DNA from 2 places in the Arthrobacter sp. 05T442 genome. Region 1 is predicted to be linked to the other one. Evidence: predicted binding sites of a transcription regulator. Region 1 holds the regulator's gene; the other holds the start of a gene.

Region 1 (7,760 bases):
CCAGCGCGGCGGTGCCGAGGTTGACGCGGGCGACTCCGAGGTCCAGCGCTTTCTCCAGCGACTCGTCATCGCGGAGGCCGCCGGAGAGCTCCACCTTGATGTCCAGCCGGCCCACTACTTCGCGCAGCAGCTCGGCGTTGGAGCCCCGGCCGAAAGCGGCGTCGAGGTCAACCAGATGGACCCACTCGGCCCCCTGTTGCTGCCAGTTCAGCGCCGCCTCCAGCGGAGTGCCGTAGCTGGTCTCGCTGCCGGCTTCGCCCTGCACCAGGCGCACGGCCTGGCCGTTGACGACGTCGACGGCGGGCAGCAGCTCGAGCACGGGCAGCGGGGTTTCGGTGGTCATAGTGGGATCCTCAACTTCTCAGATGGCGGCAGGTGGTCGGGACTGGTGCAGGGACCGCTAGGAGACGGGCAGCGTCAGGAGGTAGGCGGCCAGCAGCGACATTCCGGCCAGGACGTAGAACACGATCTGGACCCAGCGCGGACTCTTCTGCTGCCGGAAGGACAGTCCCCCGCCGACCAGCAGCCCGGCAAGGCCCATCAGGATCACGGACCACATCTAGGCGACCTGTCCGGGGTCGGTGGAGGCGGCGTCGGCAGTCCTGGGCCGCAGACTGTTGACCCAGTTGCGCAGCAGACGCGCGCCGGCGTCGCCGGACTTCTCCGGGTGGAACTGGGTGGCGCACAGCGGTCCGTTCTCGACGGCCGCGATGAACGGTGCGCCGTGCTCGGACCAGGTCACGAGGGGCGCTGCCATGCGCGGCTGGATCACGTCGAAGTCCCACTGTTGGACGCCGTAGGAGTGCACGAAGTAAAAGCGCTCGTTCTCGACGCCCGCGAAGAGCGTCGAGCCTTCGGGGACGGACACCGTGTTCCAGCCCATGTGGGGGACGACGTCGGCCGGCAGCAGCTCCACCTTGCCGGGCCACTCCCCCATGCCCTCGGCTTCGGTACCGTGTTCGACACCGGCTTCGAACAGGACCTGGAGGCCGACGCAGATGGCAAGTACGGGCCGGCCGCCGGCGACACGGCGTCCGATCATGCGGACAGCGTCAACGGCTTTCAGTTCCCGCATGACGGTTTCGAAGGCACCGACGCCGGGGACCACGAGGCCGTCGGCGTTGAGCACATCCTCCGGCCTGGCGCTCAGGATCACGTGGGCTCCGGCCCGTTCCAGTGCGCGGACGGCCGAGCGGACGTTGCCGGAACCGTAGTCCAGCACCGTGACGGTGGGCTTGCCGTCCGGGGAGGCCGGCCTGGTGCCGGCGGCCGGGTCGATGATGGCACCGTCGCGGAGCACGTTGCCCGTCACAGCGCACCCTTGGTGGACGGGATGCCCTCGACACGGGGATCAGGCTCCACGGCAGCGCGCAGGGCGCGGGCGAAGGCCTTGAACTGGGCTTCCACGATGTGGTGGGGGTCCCGCCCGGCGGTGACGTTCATGTGCAGGCAGATGCCGGCGTGCAGGGTGATCGCCTCGAATACGTGGCGTGTCAGGGAGCCCGTGAAGTGTCCGCCGATCAGGTGGTATTCCTGGCCGGCCGGCTCACCCGCGTGGACCAGGTACGGCCGGCCCGAGACGTCGACGACGGCGTGCGCGAGGGCCTCGTCGAGGGGAACCGTCGCCTCGCCGAACCGCCGGATGCCGGCCTTGTTGCCCAGCGCGGTGCGCAGGACCTCGCCGAAGGTGATGGCGACGTCCTCCACCGTGTGGTGAACGTCGATGTGGGTGTCGCCCGTGGCTTTGACGGTCATGTCGATCAGGGAGTGCTTGCTCAGCGCCGTCAGCATGTGGTCATAGAACGGAACCGAGGTGCTGATGTCCGAAACGCCGGTGCCGTCCAGGTTGATCTCGACCAGGACCGAGGACTCGCTGGTGGTCCGCTCCATTCGTGCGGTCCGGGCCTCGGCAGCGGGTGATCCGGTGTGGCTCATGTGGGTGTGTCCTTTGGAAGAAGGCATGGGTGCTGGGCAGTCTGGCGGGGCACGGGCTCCAGCTTAAGTCTAGGCGTGCAGCGCCGGGTCGCTGGTCAGGATGCGTTCGAGTGCCTCGAGGAACGCTGTGGTTTCCGTCTCAGTGCCCGCAGTGACCCGCAAGTGGCCGGGGATCCCGACGTCGCGGATGAGCACCCCGGCGTCCAGGAGCCCCTGCCAAACCTGGTGCGGGTTCTCGAGGCCGCCAAAGAACACGTAGTTGGAATCCGAGGCTGCCGGTTTGAGCCCCATCCGCTGCAGTTCGGAAACGATCCGGTCCCGCTGGCGCTTGATGTCCTCGACGTCGGCCATGAGCGCCTCCCGGTGGCGCAGCGCAGCCAGGGCGGTTGCCTGGGTGATGGCGGACAGGTGGTACGGCAGCCGGACCAGGCGCAGTGCGTCGGTGACCTCGGGTGCTGCGGCCATGTAGCCCAGCCGCGCGCCCGCGAGGGCGAACGCCTTGCTCATGGTGCGCGAGACGATCAGCCGCTCCCGGCCGGGCAGCAGCGTGAGGGCGCTGGGCGTGCCGTCGTGGGCGAACTCGTGGTACGCCTCATCGACAATCACGATGGTCCGGCTCGCTTCGCCTGCCGCGTAGACCGCCTCCACGACGTCGAGGCCGAGGCCGGTGCCGGTGGGGTTGTTCGGGGAGCACAGGAAGACGATGTTGGGCTGCAGCTCACGTACCTGCCGTGCCGCCGATTCAGCGCTGAGGCCATAGTCCGCCGCGCGCACCCCGATGATGTACTCCGTGTCAGTGCCGGCAGCCAGGAGCGGGTACATCGAGTATGTGGGAGGGAAGCCGAGCGCCGTGCGCCCCGGGCCGCCGAAGGCCTGGAGAATCTGCTGGAGCACCTCGTTGGAGCCGTTGGCCGCCCAGATGTTCTCTGCGCCCAGTCCGTGGCCGAGGTATTCCGCCAGCCCCTCGCGCAGCTCGGTGAACTCGCGGTCCGGATACCGGTTCAGTCCGACCGCCGCTGCGGTGACGGCCTCGGTGATGGCTGCGCGGACGTCGGCCGGGACACCATGGGTGTTCTCGTTGACGTTGAGCAGGATGGGAACGTCCAGCTGGGGCGCGCCGTAGGGGCGCAGACCGCGCAGATTGGTCCGGAGGGGCAGTCGGTTGAGGCGCTCTAACTGGTCAGTCACTTCAACAGTTTAAGTGAGAGGGCGACGGGCGCTGAAACTGTGACGCCTGGGGCCCCGTAGCGACCGGCTGCGGCGGCCGGCCACGGCGCGGCGCGCGGCTTCCGAATGGCTTCACCACAGATCTACAGGACTTCCGCACTGCTTGCGCATAGCTTCACCACTGATCCGCGGGACTTCCTCGCGGCTTGCGCAAGGATCCACGGGACTATTTGGACGGGACGAAGAGCTGCTGGCCCGGCATTACTCGAGCGGCCCCCAGGTTGTTCAGCTGCACGATGTCGGCCACGACATCACGGGGATCACGCTCCGGGGCCACCTCTCCCGCGATGGCCCAGAGGGACTCCCCGGGCTGAACAGTCACGGATACGCTGGGCGTCGGCGAAAGCTCGGAGGCCGACTCGGCCGCCTTCGCCGGAGCGTTGAGGAAACCACTGAAAGACAGGATGAGCGCGGCAAGAAGGATCAGCGGCACGCCGAAGAAGACGAACCTGCCACGCCGGGTCAGACGCAGCGGGGCCTGCTTGGTCCGGGCCCGGGCGGCCTGCACAGGCTCCGCGGATGAAGCGTGCTGGCGGGACGAAGTGGGCCGGCGGGTCGACGTGCCTGCGGGCCGGCCGTACTGGCCGAATGCGTCGCGGCTGAAAGTGTCGTGAAACGCGCTTGATGCTGACATGAACTGAGCCCTCCTGGACCATACGTTGCCGCCCGGCGTACTCCACCTACTCGCCGCCAACCGACTGAACCTTCGAACATAGAACCGAACTTGATGCTTCGCCCGGAAATTTCCGAATCGAACACATATTCGAACTTTGCTTCTTCTGTTTTAGCACTTACTAACGAACGTTGTCGAGACTCGCTAGAACAAATGTTTGAAAAAGCTTTGCGGCTGGCCTACGTTTGAGTCACAGAACAACCACTTCTGCAGTTGATCAGCAGGGTCTGACATTTCAGGCCGGAAGTTCCCGGCAGCTGCAGCCACGGCGGCCGGGCGGATTGGAAAGGCGTTGGCGAACATGGCAGCACAAGCCACCGGCGGCAGGGCCACCCAGCGGGGCCCACAGCCAGCCCGGGCCCCCAAGAGCCTTACCGTCCGGCAGAAGAAGATCCTGGAAACCATCCAGCGGTCCGTGACCGACAACGGCTACCCGCCGTCCATGCGCGAGATCGGCGACACTGTGGGCCTCGCCAGCCTCTCCAGCGTCACCCACCAGCTCTCGCAGCTCGAGAAGCTCGGCTACCTCCGCCGCGACCCCAAGCGTCCGCGGGCCATGGAGGTGCTCATGCCGCTGACCCTGGACGAGGGAAGCACCAGGATTTCGGGCGTGGAGAAATCCAGCAGCCTGCGGGCGGCGGGAGGGCGGTCAGTCTCGGAGCTCGCCAGCGCCACGGACACCGCGATGGTGCCGTTCGTCGGTCGCATCGCCGCCGGCGGACCGATCCTGGCGGACCAGGTGGTCGAGGACGTCATGCCGCTGCCGCGTCAACTGGTGGGCCACGGCGAACTCTTCATGCTCAAAGTCGCCGGTGATTCCATGATCGACGCCGCCATCTGCGACGGTGACTGGGTGGTCGTCCGGCGGCAAAGCGACGCAGTCAACGGGGAGATCGTTGCTGCACTCCTGGATGACGAGGCCACAGTAAAGACCTTCCGCCAGCGGGACGGACACACCTGGCTGCTGCCGCAGAATACCCAGTACGAGCCCATCCTTGGCGATCACGCCGTCATCATGGGCAAGGTCGTCTCGGTGCTGCGGTCGCTCTGACGCACACCGGCCACAGGGCATGAGGGCCCCGTTCGACATCGGACGGGGCCCTTCGAGTTCCTGCCCAGTTACTCGCGGAGCACGGGCCCGCCGGTCCCGGACGGCGCCGGCATCCCGCGGGTGCGCGGAGACAGAAGGAAAGCAACCGGGCGGGAAGGTCGCACTCCCCCGGCTGCGCCCGGCCCTGGGCTCCCGACCAGGCACCGGGCTGCCCGCCAGACCTACGTGGCGGGCTGCCCGGATTCCTTCGAGAGCCGCTCCAGCGCCGCGAGGGCAACCCCGGGGTCGGTGGTCGGCCAGAACGGTGGCAGGGCTGCACGGAGGAAGGCTCCGTAGCGCTCAGTGGAGAGCCGCGAATCCAGCACCGCCACGACACCCTTGTCCGACGTCGAACGGATCAGCCGTCCGGCTCCCTGGGCAAGGCGGATCGCGGCGTGGGTTGCCGAGACGCTCATGAAGCCGTTGCCGCCGGCCTGGGCCACGGCCCGGGACCGGGCGGTCATCAGCGGATCGTCCGGCCGCGGGAACGGGATCCGGTCGATGACGACGAGACGGCACGAGACACCCGGGACGTCAACGCCCTGCCAGAGGGACATGGTGCCAAAAAGGCACGTGTCCGGTTCGTCGGCGAACTGCCGCACGAGCGCCGTCATGGTCGAATCGCCCTGGCACAGGATGTCCATGTCCAGCCGCGGCCGCATGGCCTCTGCGGCTTCCTCCGCGGCGCGCCGGGAGGAGAAGAGGCACAGGGCCCCGCCGCCGGAGGCCTGGATGAGCTTCTCCAGTTCGTCCAGTGTCTCCGGGGAAGTGCCCCGGCCGGGTTTGGGCAGGTGCTTGGCGACATAGAGGATGCCCTGCTTGGGGTATTCGAACGGCGAACCGACGTCGACGCCGGTCCAGCTGGGCGCGCCGGGGCCGACGAGCCCCAGGCCGCCGGCAGCCGGTTCGAACGCGGAGCCGATTGCGAGGGTGGCCGAGGTCAGGATGACGGTGTGGTCCGCGAACAGGCCCTCGCGCAGCCGGCCGGCCACGCTGAGCGGCGCCACGTTGATGAGGGCCGGTGCCGTTTCGTCCGGCTGGGAGTAGCCCTGTGCCGGGTCGAAGGTGCTGTTGCGGGAGAACCACACCACTTCACGGTTCTCGCGGGCAGCCAGGAGGCGTTCGCACAGTTCCAGGATGACCATGAGCCGGGAGCGGGCGAGCTGGCGACCGCCGTCGGCCGTGGTGGCGCTGTCGCCCTTGGAATCGGAGAGCGCGGCGCGGCAGGCGTCGCGGAGCTGGTCCACGCAGTCCAGCTGTTCGGTGTTGAGGCCGTTGGGCATGAGTCCGCTCGGAACCCCCTCAATGGCAAGTTCGAGGTTGGACGCGGCATTGTTGAGCGCATCCACGGTGATGCCGGTGTGCTTGCGGGCCCCGGACGCGGCGACGTGGACCATCGCCACGGAAAGCTGGCCGGACACGGCGCCCGTCACGCGGTCCTGCAGCTCGTGGGCTTCGTCGACCACCACGACGTCGTATTCGGGCAGGACCGCGAGTCCCTCGAAGGCGCTGACGGCCAGCATGGCGTGGTTGGTGACGACGACGTCGGCGTCGGCGGCGTTCTGCCGGGCCAGTTCGCTGAAGCATTCCGCGGCGAGGGGGCATTTCTGCGCGCCGAGGCATTCCATCGACGTGACGGAAACCTGGCGCCAGGCCCGGTCGGTGACTCCGGGCATGAGCTCGTCGCGGTCCCCCGTGGCGGTCTCTTCGGCCCAGTCGCGGAGCCGGACAACTTCCTTGCCGAGTTGCGACGACGGCCCGCTCATGGCCGCGGCGAAGTGCGGGACGCTCGTGTCCTCCCCGAGCGAGAAGAGCTGGCCCTCGGAGGGTTCTTCGGAGGGGAAGCCACCCTCGAGCTTGTGCCGGCAGACATAGTTGGAGCGGCCCTTCACGAGGGCGATCTTGACGGGCCGGTCCAGGGCGGGGGTGATGGTCTTGAGCAGCCGGGGCAGGTCGCGGCCGACGATCTGGGTCTGCAGGGCCAGCGTGGCGGTGGAGACGAGGGTGGGTTTGTCGCTGACCAGGGAATGGGCGATCAGCGGGATCAGGTAGGCAAGGGATTTGCCGGTGCCGGTGCCGGCCTGGACCAGGAGGTGGTCGCCGGTGTCGATGGCGCGTGCCACCTGCCGGGCCATCTCGTGCTGGCCGTCGCGGCTTTGGCCGCCCATGCCGGACACCGCCCGGTCGAGGAGTTCAAGAACGAACTCCTCGCCGGCCGGCTTCTGCTTTCCTGACCCTTGGCGGTTGTCCGCCTCCGCGGCGGGGTCTTCCCCTGCGGCGTCGGCCGTGTCCGCGTCCGTCCCTGTCACTGCCGCCTCAGTCATTGCTGATGAAGGAATCCAGTTCAGCGGCGAGGCCCTCGCGCACCATCACGACGGCACGGGTACCCGTTTCCTCGTGATCGAGGCTCAGGATCTCGGCGTCGGTCTCGTGGAGCTTGTTGAGCAAGTCCCCGCGGCTGTAGGGGATCAGCAGCTCAAGCTTCACGCTGGGCCTCGGGATGCCCTCGCTGATGGCCTTGAGCAGGGCCGGAATGCCTTCACCGGTGCGCGCCGAGACCACCACGTGGCGCGGTTCGCGCTGCTTGAGCCGTTCAAGTACAAACGGATCGGCGGCGTCGGCCTTGTTCAGGACGATGATTTCCGGGACCTTGCGCGCATCCACTTCGCTGAACACTGTCCGAACCGCGGCAATCTGCCCTTCCGGATCCGGGTGGGAGGCATCAACGACGTGCAGGATCAGGTCCGAATCGGCCACCTCTTCCAGAGTGGAGCGGAAGGCCTCCACGAGCTGGGTGGGCAGCGAGCGGACGAAGCCCACGGTGTCGGCAAGGGT
Region 2 (7,760 bases), on a different contig from region 1:
GCTGCTTGTTCTTTTCGCTGCCCCGCCAATAGGCCGCCGAGGACCGGGTCAGGGCGAAGGCGTTGGAGATCAGCTTGGTGTTGGGCAGGTGCGGCCCGCGGCAGAGATCGCACCAGAGAACGGTGCCGTCCTTGCGCTCGACGTTGTCGTAAATGCTGAGCTCGCCGCCGCCCACTTCGACGGATGAGCCGTCGGCGTCGGAGCCGGCACCCTTGAGGCCGATCAGCTCAAGCTTGTAGGGCTCGTCCTTCATCGCCTCGCGGGCCTCGTCCTCGGAGACGACGCGGCGGACGAACTTCTGGTTCTGGTTGATGATCTTTTGCATCATCTTTTCGAGCTGGCGCAGGTCTTCCGGAGTGAACGGCTCCTCGACGTCGAAGTCGAAGTAGAAGCCGTCGGTGATGTACGGGCCGATGCCGAGCTTGGCATCGGGCCGCAGCTGCTGCACGGCCTGGGCCATGACATGGGCCGTGGAGTGGCGCAGGACGTCCAGGCCGTCCGGGGAGCCGATGGTGACGGCCTCCACCGTGGCGTCTTCGGGCAGCGGCTGGTCAAGGTCCTTCAACTCGCCGTTGACGCGGGCCACAACGACGTCGCGGCGCTCAAAGAAGAGTTCCGCGCCGGTGGTCCCGGTAGTCACCTTGGTCTCTTCGCCATCGACGAGAAGGGTGATCTGCTGGGCATCTGACACGGGTGTCTCCTATTCAATGTTTAGGCTTCGTAGCTTGTGGCGTACGGGGACCACAGCCAGCCTCGTCCATGCTATCGGTTTCTTCGGGGCCGCCCAACGCACGACGGCGGCGCGGCGCCGCCGTGCGTTGGGCGGCCCCGGCGGGCCCCCGCGGTACCGCGCGGTACCGCGGTTCAGCCGCCCAGCCCGGTGATGGCCAGATTCCGGCTGATCCCGTCCAGCGGGCCCGCCGGCTCCGCCTCCCGGCTCGCAGACGCACCGGCCGCCGGTTCCGGGAACGGCAGGGTCCCGGTGCGGCTGAGGTCCCAGGCCATGCTGGCACTGATGCTGATCCCCCGGGGTCCGGTCCGGCGGGTGGTGCCGCGGATCAGCAGCAGCCGGGTGCCGAACAGCAGGGGCCCGGCCAGCTCCTGGGCCTCGTGGAAGAAGACAGAGTCCACGCAGCCCGTGCCGTCGTCGACACTGATGAACACCACCCGGCGCCCTCCCCGCATGGGCGGCGTCTGGGTGGCAACCCGGACCCCGGCCACCAGCACCTCGGTGCCGTTGCGCAGCCCCAGCAGCTTGTCCGCGGTGGTCACGCCAAGCCGGTCCAGCAGGGGGCGGTGGCTGGTCATCAGGTGTTCGCTGACGTCCACCGCCATCAGGTCCAGTTCCGCCCGGACGTTGTCCACCATGCTGGGCGCGGGCAGCACCGCCTTCAGGTTCTTCAGCTCGAGGTCCCCCAGCGGCAGGGCCAGCTGGCCGTCAATGATCTCCATGCCCTTCCGCTGCGGGCGGTGCTGCAGGTCCTGCAGGTGCTGGACCAGGTCCGCACGGTTGGCCGTTCCGCCGGCGGCCCGGTGCAGGGAGTCGAAGGCGCCCAGCTGGGCCAGCCGTTTGATGCTCGGCTTGCTGAGCCGGGACCGTGCGCGCAGGTCCGCCAGCGAGTCATAGGGCTGGCCCGCCACAATCCTCTTCAGCTCGGCGCCGGAGAGCCCGTAGATGCCGTTGAGGCTCAGCCGGATGCCCAGTTTGCCCCGGTCCGGGCCGGCGGGGACCCGCTCCACCCGGTACTCCGCCTGGCTCCGGTTGATGTCCAGGGGAAGGATGGGGATCCCCAGCCGCCGCGCCTCGGCCACCAGCAGGCGTTTGGGGTACATGCCGGGATCGTGTTCCCACAGCCCGGCCAGGAACGCCTCCGGGTGGTGGGTCTTCAGCCACGCCGACTGGTACGTAGGCACGGCAAAGGCGGCCCCGTGGGCCTTGCAGAACCCGAAGCTGCCGAAGGCCTTCAGGGTGCCCCAGACTTTGTCCACCACCTCCGGGGTGTAGTTCCTGGCCCGGGCCTCCTTCCGGAAGAACTCCTCCACCCTTCCTTCCAGCACCTCGTTGCCCAGCGCACGGCGGAACTCATCGGCCCTCGCCAGCCCGCACCCGGTCATGACATCGAAGGTCTTCAGGATCTGCTCGTGGAAAACCGTCACGCCGTGGGTCTCCTCGAGCACCGGTTTGAGGTCCGGGTGCGGGTAGACCTCGGGGGCGAAACCGTGCCGGTGTTCCAGGAAGGGCCGGACCATGTCCGATTTCATCGGCCCCGGCCGGAACAGCGAGATGTCGATGATGAGGTCGTTGAACTCCCGCGGCGCCAGCTTGCCGATCAGTTCGCGCTGGCCCGGGGATTCGATCTGGAAACAGCCCAGGGTGTGCGTGCTCCGGATGAGCTCGTACGTGGGTTCGTCGTCGAGCGGGACGGCGTTGAGATCAATGTGTCCGTCCTCTGAAATGTAGTCCGGTCCGGTGCCCTCCGGTCCGGCCGGATGCGCGCCGGCTGCGACCACTTCGGCCTTGGAGGGGTGGAGCCGGATGACCTCCCGGACGGCGAAGGCCATGGCGCTCTGCATCCGGACCCCCAGCACATCGAGTTTGAGCATCCCCATGGGGTCCATGTCGTGCTTGTCGAACTGGCTCATGGGCAGGCCCAGGCCGCTGGGCTGGACGGGGGTGCGGTCCAGCAGGGTGGCATCGCCCAGGATGACGCCGCACGGGTGCATGGAGATGTGCCGGGGCAGCCGGTCCAGCCGTTCCGTGAGGTCCACCAGCAGATCCAGCTGCTGGTTCCCGGTGAAGTCGCGCTGCTCCACCCGTCCCGCGAATTCCCGCAGCTCCGGCTTCTCCACCAGGGCCTCACGGAAATTCCGGGCCGAGAACCGCCACAGCTGCTTGGCGATCTCGCCGATCTCCCCGTCGTCCATGCCCAGCGCCAGGCCGGCGTCGCGCACGGCACCGCGAGCGCGGTAGCCGTTCTGCATGCTCATGAGCGTGACGCGTTCGGCCCCGAAGCGCTCAAAGATCTTCCGGTAGACGTTGTGCCGTTCGGCGCTTTCGACGTCGATGTCGATATCCGGCAACGTGGCACGGTCGCGGGAGAGGAAGCGTTCGAAGATGAGGTCGTGCTGGAGCGGGTTCACCTGGCTGACGTCGATCAGATAGTTGACCAGGCTGGAGGCGCCGGAGCCGCGGGCGGCTGCCCGGACACCCATGTCCAGGATCATCCGCGAGACCTCGGCGACAGTCAGGAAATAGGCGGCGAAGCCCAGGCTGTCGATGATCCGCAGTTCGTGCCCCAGCCGGGCACGCAGCTGTTCTTCCGGCTTTCCGGCGATGCCCGGGAACCGCCGGCCGATTCCGGCCTCACAGCGCAGGGTCAGCTCCACGAGGGGATCCCCGGCGATGCCGATCACGGAGGTTTCCGGGACCACGGGCTGCTTCCACCCCATGTCCGTGACCGGGTCAATCCGGCAGCGGTCCGCGAGCGCCTCGGTCTGGGCCATTAGCCGTTTGAGGTCAGCGGTGCCGTATCCGGCGGCATGCATGATTTCCTTGCCCAGCTGCAGCATCTGTACCGACGATTTGAGCCAGCCCTGCCCGTTGGGCTGCAGCAGCGGGGCGGCGGAGAGCTCGGGGAGCGATTTCAGGGTCCGGGCGGAGTCCAGCACGTCCGCCGTTGCCGCGCCGTCCTCGGCGACATACCGCACGGCGTTGCTCAGTACGGCGGGCACTGCGTGTTCCGCGGCGAGTTTGAGCATGCGCACGGCATGGGCCGTGCTGAGCGGTTCCCCCGGCGGGCTGAGCTGGGAGACGACCTCCGCCGCCACGGTGCCCGGCGGCATGGCGTCGAGCCAGCGTTTGAACAGGGTGCGGGGCCGCAGGTACCGCCGCCCGCCCATGGCACGTCCGACGTCGGAGTCCGGCCCGATCAGTACGGTCAGCACCGGCTTCAGCGTCTCCGGGTGCAGCGTGCGGGAGGCCAGTTCCGCCCGGGTCACGGCAACCGGCACCGCTCCCTGCGCCTTACCCGTGGTGCGGGCATGGGCGTCGGAGATCAGCCTGCACAGCGCGCGGTAGCCGGCGCCGCCGGTGTGCCCGTGCGCCAGGACGACGACGCGTCCGCCCACCTGGGTGCGGAGGTCGCCGTCGTCGTCAAAGACCGCAAGGTCGACCCCGACAATCGGATCCAGCCCGGCCGCCATGCAGGCCTTCAGGTGCTTGACCGTCCCGTAGAGCCCGTCACGGTCCGTGCAGGCGAGCGCGGTGGCGCCGTCGGCCGCGGCGGCGCTGGCCAGTTCATCCGGCCAGGAGACCCCGTAGTGGGCGCTGAAGGCGGTGGCAACGTGGAGATGGGTGAAACTCATGCTGTCTTGGGCTTCCGGAGGGGCTGCAGGGCGTCGTGGATCCTCAGCAACCGCCAGCGGCCGCTGCCGAGATGCCGGGTCAGGTCAAGGGTGAGCATGTCCTCCGGGGATGCATCAGCCAGGCGGACCTGGACCCGCCAGATCTCGTGGTCGACCAGCCCCGGACCGCTCCCCAGGGGAGCCCGGCTTTCCTCCGCCCACCACTGGCGGCGCTCGTACCAGCGGACCGGGTCCGCGCACACGGTGTAGTGGCGGCCTGCCCAGTCAAGCTTCACAGGCATGCCGGAGGGCGTGCAGACGACGTCGACCGACTCGCTGAACATGCCCATAGTGCCTCCCGGACCACCGCGCAAACAATCCGCGCAAAATCACTATTCGAACATATCTTCGAACAAGTCCAGTCTACGACGGGGCCGGGGCAAAACCTAGGTCAGGGGTGGACGGACGGGAGCGCAGAGAGCAGGATTGAGCCATGAGTTCCCATAACGCACTCCTCAAGCACGTCAGCATCGCCGCCAAGGACATCGCCCTGGTGGCGAAGTTCGATATAGACGGAAATATTCCGGGCCAGGGCGCCTACGTAGTGGGCCTCGTGGCGGCAACGCCGGACCATTCCCACCAGCGCAGGATGGGGATCGAATTCATGAACGGCGAGGCCGTGTCCTTCTACTGCTTCAGCCATGACGGCACGGAGGAGAACTTTGACCTCAAGGGTGTGGAGCATTCGGGGAACACCATCACCGGCCACTTCCCCCTGAGCACGGTGATGGGACTGTCCAAGGGACACCTCATGACCGCTTTCAGCGACTGCGACGGCCGGGACTTCCAGGCGAATGTGCCGGTGGAGGAAGCCCTCTAAAGCCTAAAGCCGCGGGACCTAACTGCTGGCTTTGTACACTTCCAGTTCCAGCGTGGTGAAGGCATCCACCATGGCGCGGTAGGTCTTCTCGACGATGTCGGGATCGATGTCCTTTTTCTCCGCGGTCGCGCGGACATGCTCGATAACGCGCTCAACCCGCCCCGGCGCCCGCACCTGGGCGCTGTCCTCCTTGAGGGTCCCGGCGATCCGGATGAGGCGTTCACGGCGACCGATCAGCATGACAATCTGCTCATCCACCTCGTCAACGGCCACACGCACGGCGGCGAGCTGCTCCTTGTCGGCCTGGGCGTTCTTGTCGTCTCCGTGATTTGTGGACATGACCATGACAGTATCTAAAGATGCAGCCACGAGTCGACTTAATTTCACTGGGTGTCCGCAGTGTCGACGCCTCACGCAGCTTCTACGTTGACGGCCTCGGCTGGCGGGTCCACCGGGAAGTTCCGGGCCAGGTGCTCTTCCTCCAGGTCAATCACGGCCTGCTCCTCTCGCTCTGGGACGCCGGACAGATGCAGGCCGAGGCCGGGACCGGCAGCCCTGCCGGCATTCCGTGCATCACGCTGAGCCACAACCTGGCCAGCACGGCGGAAGTCGACTGGGTCATGGCCGAGGCCGAAGCGGCCGGCGCCACCATCGTCTCTGCCCCCAGGACCCAGCCCTGGGGCGGCTACACGGGGTATTTTGCCGATCCCGACGGCTTCCGCTGGGAAGTGGCCTTCAACCCCTCGTGGGCGGTCGACGACGGCGGTACAGTCACGCTCTGAACGGAGCCTCTGCTGAGCGGGCGGGGCAGCCGGAGCCCTAGAAGAGGCTCCCGACCGGCTGGATGAGTTCCGGGGAATCGTTCTTGACGTTCCCGACGGCGGTGCCGACGGCGTCAATCGTCCAGCCCTCCGCGACGTCGTGCGCGCCGGCGCGGACCAGGTCCACGAGAGCGGCAGCGTCATCGACGTGCGGGTCCAGCCAGGCCTGCATGGTCTCCCGGTCCATCGGCAGCGGCACCCGGTCGTGCAGGGCAGTCAGTTCCGCCAGCATGCCCCCGGCGTAGCCTTCCGGCGGCGAGTCCGTGGTCATGATCGACGTCGACAGCATCCACCGCTCCGGGTCGCCCTCGGCCTTGGCGGGATCCTTCCACCACTCGTACAGTCCGGCAAAGACCATGGGGTGCTCATCCTTGGGGTGCACGTAGTACGGCTGCTTGCCGCGGCCCTCGCCCTTCCACTCGTAGTAGCCGTCGGCCGGGACGGCACAGCGCCGGGCCCGCGCGGCCTTCCGGAACGCCGGCTTCTCCAGGACACTCTCGCTGCGGGCGTTGATCATCCTGGAACCGATACCCGGGTCCTTGGCCCAGGAGGGCACCAGCCCCCAGCGCGCAAGGTGCAGCTGCCGGACCGGGGATCCGTCCACCAGCCGTTCCAGCAGGATCGGCACATCCGCGGTCGGGGCCACATTCCACGACGGCGGAATCACGACCTCATCCTCCAGCCCAGCGTCGAACTCGGCCAGCAGGTCCCCGACGGCCCGCGCCATCACGTAGCGTCCACACATGCCCCCAGCATGCCACCGCGGGCAGAGTGTGTCATCAAGAACCGCCCCTGCGCCGCGTCCCTCCGATCCCCGGGCCGCCGTCGGCCCTGCGGGAATAGCGGTGCGCAGGTTACGGTTATTGAGAGTGACGTCTGGCTTTATGCCGGCCACTACAGTCGGCCCACACTGCCGACCAGCATTGTCAACCAGCTTTGAGGAGAACTTCGTGGACTTCACCCCCGAATCCGGAACCATCACCATGTTTTCGACCACTTGGTGCGGCTACTGCAACCGCCTGAAGAAGCAGCTGGACGCCCAGGGCATCGGGTACACCGAGATCAACATCGAAGAAGTTGAAGGCACCGCAGATCTCGTGGAGCAGCTCAACGGAGGCAACCGCACCGTCCCCACCGTGCTGTTCCCGGACGGCACCGCCGCCACCAACCCCTCGGCAGCAGAGGTCAAGAGCCGGCTCGCCGCCTGAGGCCCTTTGCTTTAGCCCGGTCAGGACAACCATCCACGACGGCGCGGCCTCCCCAGGGCCGCGCCGTACCGCGTTCCGCGAGACGTACAAAGGGAGCTACCTCCATGGTCCACAAAGTCAAAGGCGCAGTAGTCCGTTCCAAGAACGCCCCCGTCACCCTGGAGACGATCCTGGTGCCGGACCCGGGCCCCGGCGAAGCCCTGGTGGACATCCTCACCTGCGGTGTCTGCCACACCGACCTGCACTACAAGCAGGGCGCCATCAATGATGAGTTCCCGTTCCTGCTGGGGCACGAGGCCACCGGCGTCGTCAGCGCCGTGGGACCGGGCGTCACCGAGGTGGCTCCCGGCGACCGCGTCGTCCTGAACTGGCGCGCCGTCTGCGGCGAGTGCCGGGCCTGCCGCCGAGGCAAGCCGCAGTACTGCTTCAACACCCACAACGCCACGCAGAAAATGACCCTCGAGGACGGCACCGAACTGACAGCCGCCCTGGGCATCGGCGCGTTCG

Evidence for each region. The regulator LexA, encoded in region 1, represses DNA repair genes until DNA is damaged. The targets are predictions, from matches to a motif close to TCGAACANNTGTTCGA.
Region 2: a site for LexA is predicted at 4,741-4,756, ahead of AC1DES_RS14830 (DUF6504 family protein). Genes of this name have one in related genera too.

What each region holds. Positions count from the first base shown of each region.
Region 1 is NZ_JBFTKM010000005.1:2,895-10,654, forward strand. Features, by position in the region: gene priA (bifunctional 1-(5-phosphoribosyl)-5-((5-phosphoribosylamino)methylideneamino)imidazole-4-carboxamide isomerase/phosphoribosylanthranilate isomerase PriA) at 1-343, opposite strand, end outside; gene AC1DES_RS07170 (hypothetical protein) at 401-559, opposite strand; gene hisH (imidazole glycerol phosphate synthase subunit HisH) at 560-1,312, opposite strand; gene hisB (imidazoleglycerol-phosphate dehydratase HisB) at 1,309-1,935, opposite strand; gene AC1DES_RS07185 (histidinol-phosphate transaminase) at 2,005-3,123, opposite strand; gene AC1DES_RS07190 (LysM peptidoglycan-binding domain-containing protein) at 3,329-3,796, opposite strand; gene lexA (transcriptional repressor LexA) at 4,137-4,886, shown strand; gene AC1DES_RS07200 (ATP-dependent DNA helicase) at 5,108-7,249, opposite strand; gene hflX (GTPase HflX) at 7,242-7,760, opposite strand, start outside.
Region 2 is NZ_JBFTKM010000016.1:44,197-51,956, reverse strand. Features, by position in the region: gene thrS (threonine--tRNA ligase) at 1-691, opposite strand, end outside; gene AC1DES_RS14835 (DNA polymerase III subunit alpha) at 865-4,365, opposite strand; gene AC1DES_RS14830 (DUF6504 family protein) at 4,362-4,694, opposite strand; gene AC1DES_RS14825 (hypothetical protein) at 4,838-5,224, shown strand; gene AC1DES_RS14820 (chorismate mutase) at 5,243-5,569, opposite strand; gene AC1DES_RS14815 (VOC family protein) at 5,584-6,006, shown strand; gene AC1DES_RS14810 (SOS response-associated peptidase) at 6,044-6,790, opposite strand; gene AC1DES_RS14805 (mycoredoxin) at 6,996-7,253, shown strand; gene AC1DES_RS14800 (S-(hydroxymethyl)mycothiol dehydrogenase) at 7,358-7,760, shown strand, end outside.